Regions from separate parts of the Devosia sp. A369 genome, predicted to be linked through region 3. Evidence: predicted binding sites of a transcription regulator. Region 3 holds the regulator's gene; each other region holds the start of a gene.
What was found. The regulator PhoB, encoded in region 3, activates phosphate uptake and scavenging genes when phosphate is short. The targets are predictions, from matches to a motif close to TGTCATNNANCTGTCAT.
Positions count from the first base shown of each region.

Region 1: phnC (phosphonate ABC transporter ATP-binding protein) is a predicted target of PhoB. The motif match lies at 2,842-2,858, and genes of this name have one in related genera.
Region 2: ACX3OZ_RS02650 (inorganic phosphate transporter) is a predicted target of PhoB. The motif match lies at 2,215-2,231, and genes of this name have one in related genera.

Region 1 covers NZ_JBTMWV010000004.1:48,840-53,245, reverse strand. The annotation lists gene phnE (phosphonate ABC transporter, permease protein PhnE) at 1-836, opposite strand, end outside; gene phnD (phosphonate ABC transporter substrate-binding protein) at 999-1,907, opposite strand; gene phnC (phosphonate ABC transporter ATP-binding protein) at 1,971-2,786, opposite strand; gene ACX3OZ_RS06905 (DapH/DapD/GlmU-related protein) at 3,078-3,692, opposite strand; gene phnL (phosphonate C-P lyase system protein PhnL) at 3,689-4,390, opposite strand; gene phnK (phosphonate C-P lyase system protein PhnK) at 4,393-4,406, opposite strand, start outside.
Region 2 covers NZ_JBTMWV010000001.1:527,202-531,607, forward strand. The annotation lists gene ACX3OZ_RS02645 (acetolactate synthase 3 large subunit) at 111-1,880, opposite strand; gene ACX3OZ_RS02650 (inorganic phosphate transporter) at 2,244-3,746, shown strand; gene ACX3OZ_RS02655 (NUDIX hydrolase) at 4,065-4,406, opposite strand, start outside.
Region 3 covers NZ_JBTMWV010000016.1:39,348-43,753, reverse strand. The annotation lists gene pstB (phosphate ABC transporter ATP-binding protein PstB) at 1-530, shown strand, start outside; gene phoU (phosphate signaling complex protein PhoU) at 557-1,267, shown strand; gene phoB (phosphate regulon transcriptional regulator PhoB) at 1,417-2,118, shown strand; gene ACX3OZ_RS16195 (MFS transporter) at 2,286-3,911, opposite strand; gene ACX3OZ_RS16190 (aldehyde dehydrogenase family protein) at 4,089-4,406, opposite strand, start outside.

The DNA.
Region 1 (4,406 bases), on a different contig from region 3:
CCGATCGACAGGCGGAACGCCTCGCCGATGCCGCCGCCGCCGACTGCGCCGATAATGGTGGAGGCGCGGACGTTGATTTCGGTTCGCAGCAGCGTGTAGCTGACGAAATTGGGCAGCACTTGCGGCACAATGGCGTAGCGCACTCGCTCCAGCCAGGAGGCGCCGACCGAGCGCAGCCCTTCCTCGGGCTTCATGTCGGCATTTTCGACCACTTCGAAGAACAGTTTGCCCAACGCGCCGATGGTGTGCAGCGACACCGCAGCGATGGCGGCAATCGGGCCGATGGACAGCACCGCCGTCAGCAGCCCGGCAATGACGATCTCGGGAAAGGCCCGCAGCACTTCCATGATGCGCCGCACCACCCAGCGCACCGCGCCTGCGCCAACCAGATTGGTGGCGGCGAAAAAGCACAGCACGAAGGCCAGTGAGCCGCCGATAATGGTCGAGACGATGGCGATATTGACCGTGATGATCAGCTGATAAATGAAGTTCGGAATATAGAAGCTGTCGGTCAGATACAGGCGATCCGCCGTGTAATTATATTTGAGCGAGCCGTCGTAATAGGGCGACTCGATATCGAACATGGCGCGCACGATCTCGAACGGATCGTTGGGCACGAAGTTCTTCAGGAAATCGAACAGGTAGGGCAGGCGCTCGAAGAATTTTCCCGAGTTCGCCGCATTGGCGTAATTCATCGCCGCACCCAGCGCCACCAGCACCAGCGCCACGCCGATGAGCGAATAGACCCGCCGGGTGAGTACCTGGCTGCGATAGTGGCGCAGCAGGGTTTGGCTAGCGGGGGAGAGGCCCGGTGGGGCGTGGGCGGTGTCCGTCATGGCGTGCGGTGTCTCCACATTCACGATGTCATCCCGGACTTGATCCGGGATCCATCCCGAGATCTCAGGATGGGCCCCGGCTTTCGCCGGGGTGACACCGCGTTTGCTGGTCGTTGGGAAAGCAAAAATGGCGACGCCGGAGCGTCGCCATCACAGGATAAATCAGCCGCCGATGACCGACTTACGGGCGTCGATGATGGTCTGGTAGAATGCCTGATTGGCCGGAGCGAAATCGACATAGCCACCGCTGGTGAAGCTGTCGAAGCACTCGAAATCGGCCGCCGGCAGGCCGGTGAAGAAGGCGGTGACCTTGGCCTTCATCTCGTCGGACAGCTTGTTGGAGACCATCAGCGGGCCGTTGGGGATGATCGGCGACTGCCAGACTTCCACCAGATCGTCCATGTCGAGCAGGCCCTTGTCGACCATGATGCGCAGGTTGCCCGAGGTGTAGCCCTCGGAGAATTCGCCCTGGCCCGAACCGAAGGTGGTGCCGACATCCCAGGTGCCGTCAAGCACGCCGAGCACGAGGTTTTCATGGCCGCCGCCGAAGCCGGTCGAGCCGTAGAAATCGGCAATCGGGCCCCCGAGATCGACCGGCAGCGCGACGTTGGGAACCAGGAAGCCCGAGGTGGAGTCGGGATCGGCAAAGCCGAGCTTTTTGCCCTTGGTCGAGGCCAAGTCGGTGATGCCGGAGTCAGCGCGGGCGACCATGATGGTGTGGTAGCCGGTGGAACCGTCGTCCTGCTTGGTGGTCAGCACCGGATCAACGGCGTTGGGGTCCTGCAGGTAGATGGCGGCATAGGACGAGGCGCCCATGATGGCGATGTCGATGGTGCCACCGAGCAGTCCCTGGATGACGCCATTGTAGTCGGGCGACGGGAAGAACTGCACTTCGGAGACGCCGGTCGCGGCCTTCAGCGGCTCGGCGACGCATTCGGAGCGGCGGATCTGGTCGCTCTCATTCTCGCCGCCATCAAGGCCAATGCGCAGGACGGAAACGTCCTGGGCGAAAGCGGCAGTGGACATGGAGAGGGCCACGGAGGCCAGCAGGAGGGTGCGGATCGCGGTCATGGATGATTTCCTTTGGGGACGCGGGTTGATCGGCAGGCCCGCTGAGCGGGCTGCGGAACTCGGTTAGTGCGCGGCAGGCGCGCTGGTCTTGAGGGTGATGGGGGCGATGGCGGTGGACGTCATCGCCTCGGAGAAGGCTTCCTTGAGCCCGTCGGCGCCATAGATCGTGCGGGCCACATCGGTGGTCAGCTCGTTCGGCGTGCCGTCGAACACCACCTTGCCGGCGCTCATGCCGATGATGCGTTCGCAATAGGCCCGCGCCGTATCGAGCGTGTGCAGATTGGTGATGACGGTGATGCCTTCGGCATTGATGTCGCGCAGGCTGTCCATGACGATCTGGGCATTGCGCGGGTCGAGGCTGGCGATCGGCTCATCGGCCAGGATCATCTTCGGCCCCTGCATCAGCGCCCGGGCAATCGCCACGCGCTGCTGCTGGCCACCCGACAGGGTCTGCGCCCATTGCAGCGCCGTCTGGGCAATATCAAGCCGCTCCAGCGCCTTCAGCGCTGCCAGCTGCTCATCGGGCGAGAACATTTGCAGCAGATTGAGCACCGGATTGCGACCATTGAGCCGCCCCAGCATCACATTGGTGATGACATCGAGCCGGGGCACCAGATTGAACTGCTGGAAGATCATGGCGCAATCGCGCTGCCAATTGCGCAGGGCCTGCCCGCGTAAATCCGAGACGCGCAGCCCGTCATAATCGATGTAGCCGGAGGACACGTCATTGAGCCGGTTGATCATGCGCAGCAGCGTCGACTTGCCGGCGCCCGAGCGGCCAATCACCCCGACCATCTGGCCCTGGGGGATTTCGAGGTTCACGCCATCGACGGCCAGCTTGTCGCCGAAGCGCCGCGAAACATTGGAAATCTTGAGCATCTGGCGCCCTCGCCGTTACGTTGGCGCAGACCTAGGGGGGCGACGTGAAGCTGGGATAACGGTTGGATGACGGTTGTGTGACCGTGCACAGGGGCAGTTTGGTAGATTGGGGGGCACCGGTGTTGCCCACCCACAATGTCCCCCCGGCCTTGAGCCGGGGCCCATCCTGAGATGGCCATTCTACGCAAAATGGCCGCAGGGCCAGTATTGGCACCTTGCGGCCGTGGTAACATCTCGAGATGGGTCCCGGCTCAGGGCCGGGATGACACCGCGTTTGTGGGGCGCCCAGAGCTACCCGCCATATTTCTCCAGAAACGCTTCGATCCCCAGCTTGCGGAAATCCGGCAGCGCGGTATGCAGCGTCTCGTGATCCCAATCCCACCAGGCCAAGGCATCCAGCCGCCCCGCCACATCGTCGCTGAAGCGTTGCTTGATGGTCCGCGCCGGCACGCCCACGGCGATGGCGAAATCGGCCACGTCCTTGGTCACCACCGCATTGGAACCGATGATGGCGCCATTGCCAACCGTCACGCCCGGCATGATCACCGCGCCATGGCCGATCCAGGTATCGTGGCCGATGGTGATCCCCTGCCCGGCCCGCCAGTCGAAGAATTCCTGATCGTCCGCTTCGCCCTCGAAATACCAGGCCGAGCGATAGGTGAAGTGATGCAGCGAGGCGCGCTCCATTGGGTGCATCGAAGCATAAATGCGGACATGGCTGGCGATGTTGGCGAATTTGCCAATCTGCGCATAGGCGATCTGGGTGTTCTCGACGCAGTAGGAATAATCCCCCAGCGTCGAGCGCGACACGCTGCTGCCCGCGCCCACCTCGGTGTAGCGCCCCAGCGTCGAGCCGACGACATTGGCGGTCGGATGGACGGAGGGTTTCTCGCTCAACCGGGTCATGCCGCGATCCTTGGGGCAAACGCCATCACGTCGACAATCCGGTCGGCCACCTGCTCGCGCACCTCTTCATCATGGAAAATCCCCAGCAGGGCCACGCCCGCCGCCTTTTTCTTGGCGATCATTGCCACCACCACGCCGCGATTGGTGGCGTCGAGCGAGGCGGTCGGCTCATCGAGCAGCAGCACCTTGTGGTCGGTAATGAAGCCGCGCGCGATATTGACGCGCTGCTGCTCGCCGCCCGAGAAGGTTGCCGGCGGCAGGCTCCATAGCCGCTCGGGCAGATTGAGCCGCGCCAGCAACTCCCTTGCCCGGCCTTGTGCCTCAGCCTTGTCGGTGCCGCGCACCACCAGTGGCTCGGCCACCACATCGAGCGCCGACACCCGCGGCACGGTGCGCAAAAACTGGCTGACATAGCCGATGGAGTCGCGGCGCAAAGTCAGCACCAGGCGCGGCTCGGCCGTCGCCAGATCGATGATTTCGCCATGGTGCTGCAGCAGAATGGCCCCTTCATCGACGCCATAATTGCCATAGACCATTTTGAGGATCGAGCTTTTGCCGGCCCCCGATGGCCCGCCCAGCACGACGCATTCGCCGGCTGCGACTTCAAAGCTGACATTCTCCACCACCGGCAGGATCACCCCATCACGCAGATGCATGGTGAAGGTTTTGGCGAGATTTTGGACGGATAGAGCGGTCATGGTCACACCTGCAAAA
Region 2 (4,406 bases), on a different contig from region 3:
CAGACATCCCCCACACTCGGTGTCATCCCGGCCTTGAGCCGGGACCCATCTTGAGATCTCAGGATGGGCCCCGGGTCGAGCCCGGGGTGACACGGTGGGTGTGGCTGCAATCAGACCAAAGCCCGTCCCTTCTCGTCGATGATGTCCCCGATATTGGCCGTATCGGGCAAAATGATCTCGTTATGCGGCTTGCCGGATGGGATCATCGGCAGGCAGTTCTCGTCCTTCTCGACCAGCACGTCGAACAGCACCGGACCGTCATAATCCAGCATCTCGGCAATCGCCGCATCCAGCTCGGCCGGATTGCTGCAACGAATGCCCTTGCCGCCATAGGCTTCCGCCAGCTTGACGAAGTCGGGCAGCGATTCCGAATAGGAATGCGCATAACGCGAACCATGCAGCAGGTCCTGCCACTGCCGGACCATGCCCATGCGCTCGTTGTTGAGAATGAAGATCTTGATCGGCAGGCGATATTGCACCGCCGTCGACATTTCCTGCATCGTCATCTGCACCGAGGCTTCGCCGGCAATGTCGATCACCAGCGCGTCGGGATGCGCCACCTGCACGCCCACAGCGGCCGGCAGGCCATAGCCCATGGTGCCGAGCCCGCCCGAGGTCATCCAGCGGTTCGGCTGATCAAAATGGAAATGCTGCGCCGCCCACATCTGATGCTGGCCAACTTCGGTGGTGATATACACCTCCTTGGCCTGCTTCTTGGTCGCTGCATACAGCCGCTCGATGGCGTATTGCGGCTTGATCACCGTGTCGGAATTCTTGTAGCCGAGCGAATCCACCGCGCGCCAGGTCTCGATCTGCTTCCACCACGGCGCCAGCGCCTCGCTGCGCGGCTGGTTGGTCTTGCTGCGCCAGACGCGCACCATTTCGCTGAGCACCCGCGCACAGTCGCCGATGATCGGCACGTCGACATTGACTACCTTGTTGATCGAGCTGGGATCGATATCGACATGGATCTTGCGGCTATTGGGCGAGAACGCGTCGATGCGGCCGGTGATGCGGTCGTCGAACCGCGCCCCGATATTGATCATAACGTCGCAATCATGCATCGCCAGATTGGCTTCATAAGTGCCGTGCATCCCCAGCATGCCCATCCACTGCTTGTTGGAGGCCGGAAACGCGCCCAGCCCCATCAGCGTGGAGGTCACCGGAAAGCCGGTGAGTTCAGCAAGCTCGCGCAACTGCTCGGACGCTTCCGGCCCGGCATTGATCACGCCGCCGCCGGTGTAGAAAATCGGCCGCTCGGCCTTGAGCATCAGCTCCACCGCCGCCTCGATGGCCGCCGCATCGCCATCCATCTGCGGACGATAGCTCTGGTGGCGCAGCGTATCGTGGTCGGGCTGGTAATAATCGCCAACCGCGAACTGCACGTCCTTGGGAATATCGATCACCACCGGGCCGGGGCGACCGGTCGTGGCGATGCGGAAGGCTTCATGCATGATGCGCGGCAGGTCTTCGACGCGCTTCACCAGGTAATTATACTTGGTGCAGCTGCGGGTGATACCGACCGTATCGCATTCCTGGAACGCGTCGGTGCCGATCAGCGTCGTCGGCACCTGGGCGGTGATGCAGACCAGCGGGATCGAGTCCATCAGCGCGTCGGTGAGGCCGGTGACCGCATTGGTCGCGCCGGGGCCGGAGGTGACCAGCACCACGCCGGGCTTGCCGGTGGAGCGCGCATAGCCTTCGGCCATGTGGGTCGCGCCCTGCTCGTGCCGCACCAGAATATGCTGCAGCGCGTCCTGCTGGAACATCGCGTCATAGATCGGCAGGGCCGCGCCGCCCGGATAGCCGAAAATATGCTCGACCCCCTGATCAATCAGCGCCTGGATCACCATTTCGGCGCCGGTCATTTTCTCGCCCATAATAAAAGTCCTTCCTCGATCCCACTTGGCCCAGTCTCACAGCGGCAAAAACCGGGCAATAAAAAAGGCCCCATTCGGGACCTGTTTTCGGCGCACCAGCTTACGCGCGGGGTTTCACCCCACGTTGCCGATGCGCCTGCCTACTACGAGAATGAGTGCCCGCACGGGACCTCTCCAAATTAAAATTCTGCGGCATTGATAGGTTCATTGCCGCGAAGCTGTCAAGGCCGGATCGCAGCCCCTGCCGCCCCACCAATGACGAAAAGCCGGGGGAGTGCGGCAATTGCGGCACGCAAAACACGTGGCCAACGGCCCAGACAATGCTATGGCCCCGGAGACAGTTTTATGACGGTTTGAATAGACATGGCCAAAAGCGCCCTCGATCAGGACTTGCAGCGGGTTTCCGGGCTGGAAGACGCCACCCACGATCTGGCCCGCTCCATCGCGGCGCCGGGCCTTGCCCTGGTCTTCCTGCTGCTGGCAGCAGTCTGGGCCAGCTTCGTCGTCACCGATGGCCCGATGAGCTATCTGGTGGTCATCGCCGCCGCCATCGCCGGCTATATGGCGCTCAATGTCGGCGCCAATGACGTCGCCAACAATATGGGACCGGCCGTCGGCTCCAAGGCCCTCACCATGGGCGGCGCACTGGCCATCGCCGTGATCTTCGAGGCCTCGGGCGCCCTGCTCGCCGGCGGCGACGTGGTCAATACCGTGGCCCGCGACCTGCTGACCAGCGACTCCATTCCCGCCGAACAATTCGTGCTGCTGATGATGGCGGCGCTGCTCGCCTCGGCCCTCTGGGTCAATCTGGCCACCTATATCGGCGCCCCGGTCTCCACCACCCATGCCGTGGTTGGCGGCGTGGTCGGCGCCGGCGTTGCGGCGGCCGGCTTTAGCGCCGTCGCCTGGCCCACCATCGGCACCATCGCCGCCAGCTGGGTGATTTCGCCCGTGCTCGGCGGCATCGCTGCGGCAATGCTGCTGTCGCTGATCAACTACACCATCACCGACCGCATCGACAAAGTGTCCGCCGCCCGCGTCTGGGTGCCGATCCTGGTCGCCGGCATGACCGGCATTTTCGCCATGTATATCGCCACCAAGGGCCTGAGCCGGGTGTGGACGCCGAGCATGCCCGCCGTGATCGCGCTGGGCATCGCCTTCGCCGCGCTCGGCTGGATCGGCGCCATGCCGCTGGTGCGTTACCAGTCCATGGGCCTGGAAAACCGCAAGAAGCATGTCGCGACCCTGTTCCGCCTGCCGCTGGTCGCTGCCGCCGCCGTGCTGTCCTTTGCCCATGGCGCCAATGACGTAGCCAATGCGGTCGGCCCGTTCGCGGCCATCGTCACGACGCTACAGTCGGGTCATATGGAATCCGCCGGCGTCGCCCTGCCGCTCTGGGTGCTGGCCATCGGCGCCATCGGCATCTCGCTGGGGCTGGCTTTGTTCGGCCCCCGCCTGATCCGCACCGTCGGCGAGCAGATCACCAAGCTCAATGAAATCCGCGCCTTCTGCGTGGCGCTCTCGGCGGCGGTGACGGTGCTGGTCGCCTCGGCACTGGGCCTGCCGGTCTCGTCCACCCACATCGCCGTGGGCGGCATTTTCGGTGTCGGGTTCCTGCGCGAATATTATTCCCGCCGCGACCTCGACTACGCCGCCGTGCCGATCCACGCCAAGCATATCGACCCGGCCGCCCTCAACGCCACGCCCGAAGCCGCCCTCTCCAAGGAACGCAAGAGCGAGCGCCGCAAGCTGGTCCGCCGCCAGCACGTCACCGGCATCGCCGCCGCCTGGATCGTCACCGTCCCCGCCTCGGCGGTGCTGGCTGCACTGTTGTTCTGGGGCCTCGACATGCTCATCGGCGCCTGAGGCAGCGCGCTGCCAACAACCCTCACCCCCCCCCGATGTCACCCCGGCCTTGAGCCGGGGCCCATCCCGAGATTGAGCCGCTACCGCTCGGGCCCGGTCGCCACATCAGGCAAACCCCAGCATCGCACCCCTCACCCTAACCCTCTCCCCTGAGGGGCGAGGGGACTGATCGAGTGTGGTGCCAGATTTGTGCCTAACCACCAGGCAAAATCCCCTCGCCCCTCAGGGGAGAGGGTTAGGGTGAGGGGTGAACAAGCCTCCGCGCACGCTCACTTCCAGCATGCGCAAAAGCCAAAACCACTGCCCTGTGCCAACAAATTACAGACGCCCCGCCCGCAACCGCGCCTTCAGCGCCGCCGCCAGTCGCGACAGGGCCGGATCATTCAGCAGCCGCCGCGCTTCGGGCAGCACGGCCCAATGGCGCAGGCGCTGGTCCATTTCCTTCCACACATCGAGCTGGGTCTCCACATGCAGCGGATAGAGATCGACATCCACCAGGCTCGAGCCATCGGTGTTGGCGCTGGTGCGGTAGCTGCCGATCGGCGTGGTGTCGATCTGACCGGTCACGCCCGCCTCTTCCAGCGCTTCCGCCGCGGCGCTTTCCCAGGCCGTCATGCCAAGCTCGATATCGCCCTTGGGAAAAATCCAGCGCCCGGTGCG
Region 3 (4,406 bases):
GCCTCGACGTGGTCGAACTGCGCGCCCGCATCGGCATGGTGTTCCAGAAGCCCAATCCCTTCCCCAAGTCGATCTACGAAAACGTCGCCTACGGCCCCAAAATCCACGGCCTCGCCCGCTCCAAGACCGACCTCGACGAAATCGTCGTCAACTCGCTGCGCAAGGCGGGCCTGTTCAACGAGGTCAAGGATCGCCTCAACGAGCCCGGCACCGGTCTGTCCGGTGGCCAGCAGCAGCGTCTCTGCATCGCCCGCGCCATTGCCGTCGGTCCCGAAGTCATCCTGATGGACGAGCCCTGCTCGGCCCTGGACCCCATCGCCACCGCCATCATCGAAGAGCTGATCGACGAGCTGCGCGAAAACTACACCATCGTCATCGTCACCCACTCGATGCAGCAGGCCGCCCGCGTCAGCCAGAAGACCGCGTTCTTCCATCTGGGCAATCTGATCGAGGAAGGCGTCACCGAAGACATCTTCACCAATCCGGTCAACAAGCAGACCCAGGATTACATCATGGGCCGCATCGGCTAACGCCCGCGCCCTAAGAGGAATTACCCATGTCCCCGACTGGCACCGACCATATCGTTACCGCCTATAGCGACGAGCTGACGCAACTGGCCCAATCCATCGCCGAGATGGGCGGCCAGGTTGAAGTCGCCATCGAGAACGGCACCAAGGCCCTGCTCAAGCTCGACCGCGAGCTGGCCGACCTCACCATCATCGCCGATCAGCGCATTGACGACATGCAGCGCCAGATCGACGAAATGGCCGTCTCGATGATCGCCCGCCGCCAGCCCATGGCGTCCGACCTGCGCGCCATCATCACTTCCATCCACGTCGCCAATGACCTCGAACGCGTCGGCGACATGGCCAAGCAGTTGGCCCGCCGCTCGCTCAAGCTCGAAGGCCTCAATCTGCAGCCCAGCTTCTATAACGGCGTCAAGAACATGACGGCCTTGGTGCTGCGCCAGATCAAGGATGCGCTGGACGCCTATGCCAGCCGCGACGCCGCCGCCGCCATCGAAGTGTGCAACCGCGACGACGAGGTCGATGCCATGCACACGTCTTTGTTCCGTGAGCTGCTGACCTACATGATGGAAGACCCGCGCAACATCACGCCCTGCACCCATCTGCTGTTCTGCGCCAAAAACCTCGAACGCATCGGCGACCACGCCACCAACATCGCCGAGCGCGCCTATTACCTGCAGACCGGCAAGCAGCTCACCAGCGAAGTCCAGGAACTGCAACGCACCCAGCTCAAGGCCTGATCGGCCTTTCCTCCCCTCCCCCTTGAGGGGAGGGGTCGGGGGTGGGGGTCCATCAGTGACCCGCCAAACCACCCCCTCCCCAGCCCTCCCCTCAAGGGGGAGGGAGATACAAATCGAACGCCGGCGCGCCGGCCCAAGGGGAGCCCCCCATGCCCGCCACCATTCTCGTTGTCGAAGACGAAGGCGATATCGCCATCCTGCTGCGCTATAATCTGGAAGCCGAAGGCTTTGCCGTCGTCACCGCCGAAACCGGCGACGAGGCCCAGCAGGCGGTCCAGGACAAGCTGCCCGACCTGATCCTGCTCGATTGGATGCTGCCCGAAATCTCCGGCATCGAACTGTGCCGACGCTTCCGCGCCCGCGAGGAAACCGCCCGCGTGCCGATCATCATGCTCACCGCCCGCGGCGAGGAAGAAGAGCGCGTCCGGGGCCTCGCCACCGGGGCCGACGACTATGTGGTCAAGCCCTTCTCGGTCCCCGAACTGATGGCCCGCATCCACGCGCTGTTGCGCCGCGCCAATCCCAATCTGGTTACTGCTGCGCTCAAGGTTGGTGATCTCGAACTCGACCGCACCACCCACCGCGTCCGCCGCGCCAGCCGCGACGTCCATCTCGGCCCCACCGAATATCGCCTGCTCGAATATCTGATGCGCCACCCCGGCCGCGTCTATTCGCGTGAACAATTGCTCGATGGCGTCTGGGGCAATGACGTCTATGTTGATGAGCGCACCGTCGACGTGCATATCGGCCGCCTCCGCCGCGCCATCAATCGCGGCAAGGACACCGACCCGATCCGCACCGTCCGCGGCGCCGGCTACGCCTTCGACGAACGCTTCGCCCAGGTGGCGTAAACCCACGGGTGAGCACCATCCCACCCCAAAACGCGGTGTCATCCCGGCCTTGAGCCGGGACCCATCCTGAGATCCAGCCACCGGTTCCATTTCAGGCTGGGCCCCGGCTCAAGGCCGGGGTGACATCGTGGGTGGGCCAAATCTCTACACGTCTGAGGGGTGCCCCCTCAAACCTCCGGAATATCCCTTAACGGCGTATCATCGCTCAGCGGCACCGTCTGCCGTTCGATCAGCCGATGCACCTTCGGCGGCTCGGTCCCCCGATGCAGCGCCCGCAGCTGCTCGCTATTCTCCGCATCCGCCTTGGTGCGCCGCAGATTGTGCCGCACATAGTCGATCCAGGTCGGCACGTGATAGGACTCGGTCCAGATATCGGGATGTTCAAGATCGCGCAGCAGCGCCCATTGCCTGGCCCCGTCGCGGATACGGATGCGGCGCCGCGCCGCCATCAGCGAGAGCAGGCGCGGAATGTCTTCCTGGGCGATGCGATAATCGATCATCACCATGATCGGCCCGCTGCGCGGTCGCATATCGAGTTTCAGGACCGGCTCATTGAAGGTGTCGAGCGGGTTGAGGTCCCGCGAATTGAACTCCGGCAGCGGCAGCCGGAACCCGACCAGCCCACACACCAGCAGCACCAGGCTCGCCATCACCAGGGCGGCCCCCAGCCCGAAGCCATCCGCGCTGGCTCCCCAGACCCAGCTACCCATCGCCATGCCGCCGAACGTGGCGGTCTGATACAGCGAGAGAGCCCGCCCCACCACCCAGCGCGGCGACGACAGCTGGATCGAGACATTGAACAGCGACATCGCCAGCACCCAGCAGCCGCCCGCGGGCAGCAGCGCCAGATGGCTCAGCAGCGGATCGCGGCTCAGCCCGAGCCCCACGCAACTGATGGCAAAGCCGGCACAGGCGAACCGCACGATCACTTCATTGCTGAACCGCTCGCGAATACGGCCATTGAGAAACGCGCCGCCAATCGCCCCCAGCCCGAAGCAGCCCAGCAGCGTGCCATAGACCATCGGGCCGCCGCCCACATATTCACTCGCCACCGAAGGCAGCAGCGCCAAAATCGACACCGCAGCCAGCCCGAACAGGAAGCTGCGAAACAGCACCGTCGTCAGGTTTGGCGACAGCGACACATAGCGCAGCCCCGCCAGGATGGCGCTGCCGAAATCTTCGCGCGGCAGCCGGTTTGGCACGTAATCCGGCTTCCAGCGCAGCAGCGCCACCGTCAGCGGCAGATAGCTCAGCGCATTGAGCGCGAAGGCGGCCGCCGCACCGGCCAGCGCCACGATCACCCCGCCAACCGCGGGGCCGACGCTGCGCATCATGTTGAAGCCCATGGCGTTGAGCGTCACCGCGCCCGGCAGGTCGTGCCGGGGCACGATATCGCCCATCGAAGCCTGCCAGGACGGGTTGAACAACGCCGTGCCGCAGCCGATGAGAAAGGTAAAACTGAGCAACAGCCAGGGCGTCAGCAGCCCCATGAACGCCATCACCGCCAGAACCGCCGAAACCAGCGCCAGCCCGATCTGGGCGATGATCATGACGATGCGGCGGTCGAAATTATCGGCCAGCGCACCCGAGGCCAAGGAAAATACCATGATCGGCAGCGTGGTCGACGCCTGCACCAGCGCCACCATGTTGTGCGAGTCCGTCAGCGTGGTCATCATCCAGCCGGCGCCCACCGACTGCACCAGCCCGCCCAGATTCGATACCAGCGTCGCCGTCCACAGCAGCCGGAAGGTCTCGTGCTTAAACGGTGCCAGCACGGACATTCGCTCAGCCATTACGCACTCTCCCGCTTCACATCGCCTCTAGCTCCGCCATGTGGCCGAACCAAGCCCACAATGGGAGAGAATGCTCTGCTTCGCCAGCCACTAAGTGGCTGGTCCGCTATGTGAAAACGCTCGGGCATAAAAAAACCCTCGGGCCGGGCCCGAGGGTCAAACTCATCGCAGCGCGGATTAGCCGGCTGCGGTGTAAGCCGTCTTCACCACGGTGAAGAACTCCGCCGCATACTTGCCCTGCTCGCGCGGGCCGTAGCTCGAGCCCTTGCGGCCCCCGAACGGCACGTGGAAATCGACGCCGGCGGTCGGCACGTTGACCATCACCATACCGGCTTCGGCATTGCGCTTGAAATGCGTCGCATATTTCAGCGAGGTGGTGACGATGCCGGCGCTGAGGCCGAACTCGGTGTCATTGGCCGTGGCCAGTGCTTCGTCATAATCCTTGACCCGGATGACCGAAGCCACCGGCCCGAAGATCTCTTCGCGGCTGATGCG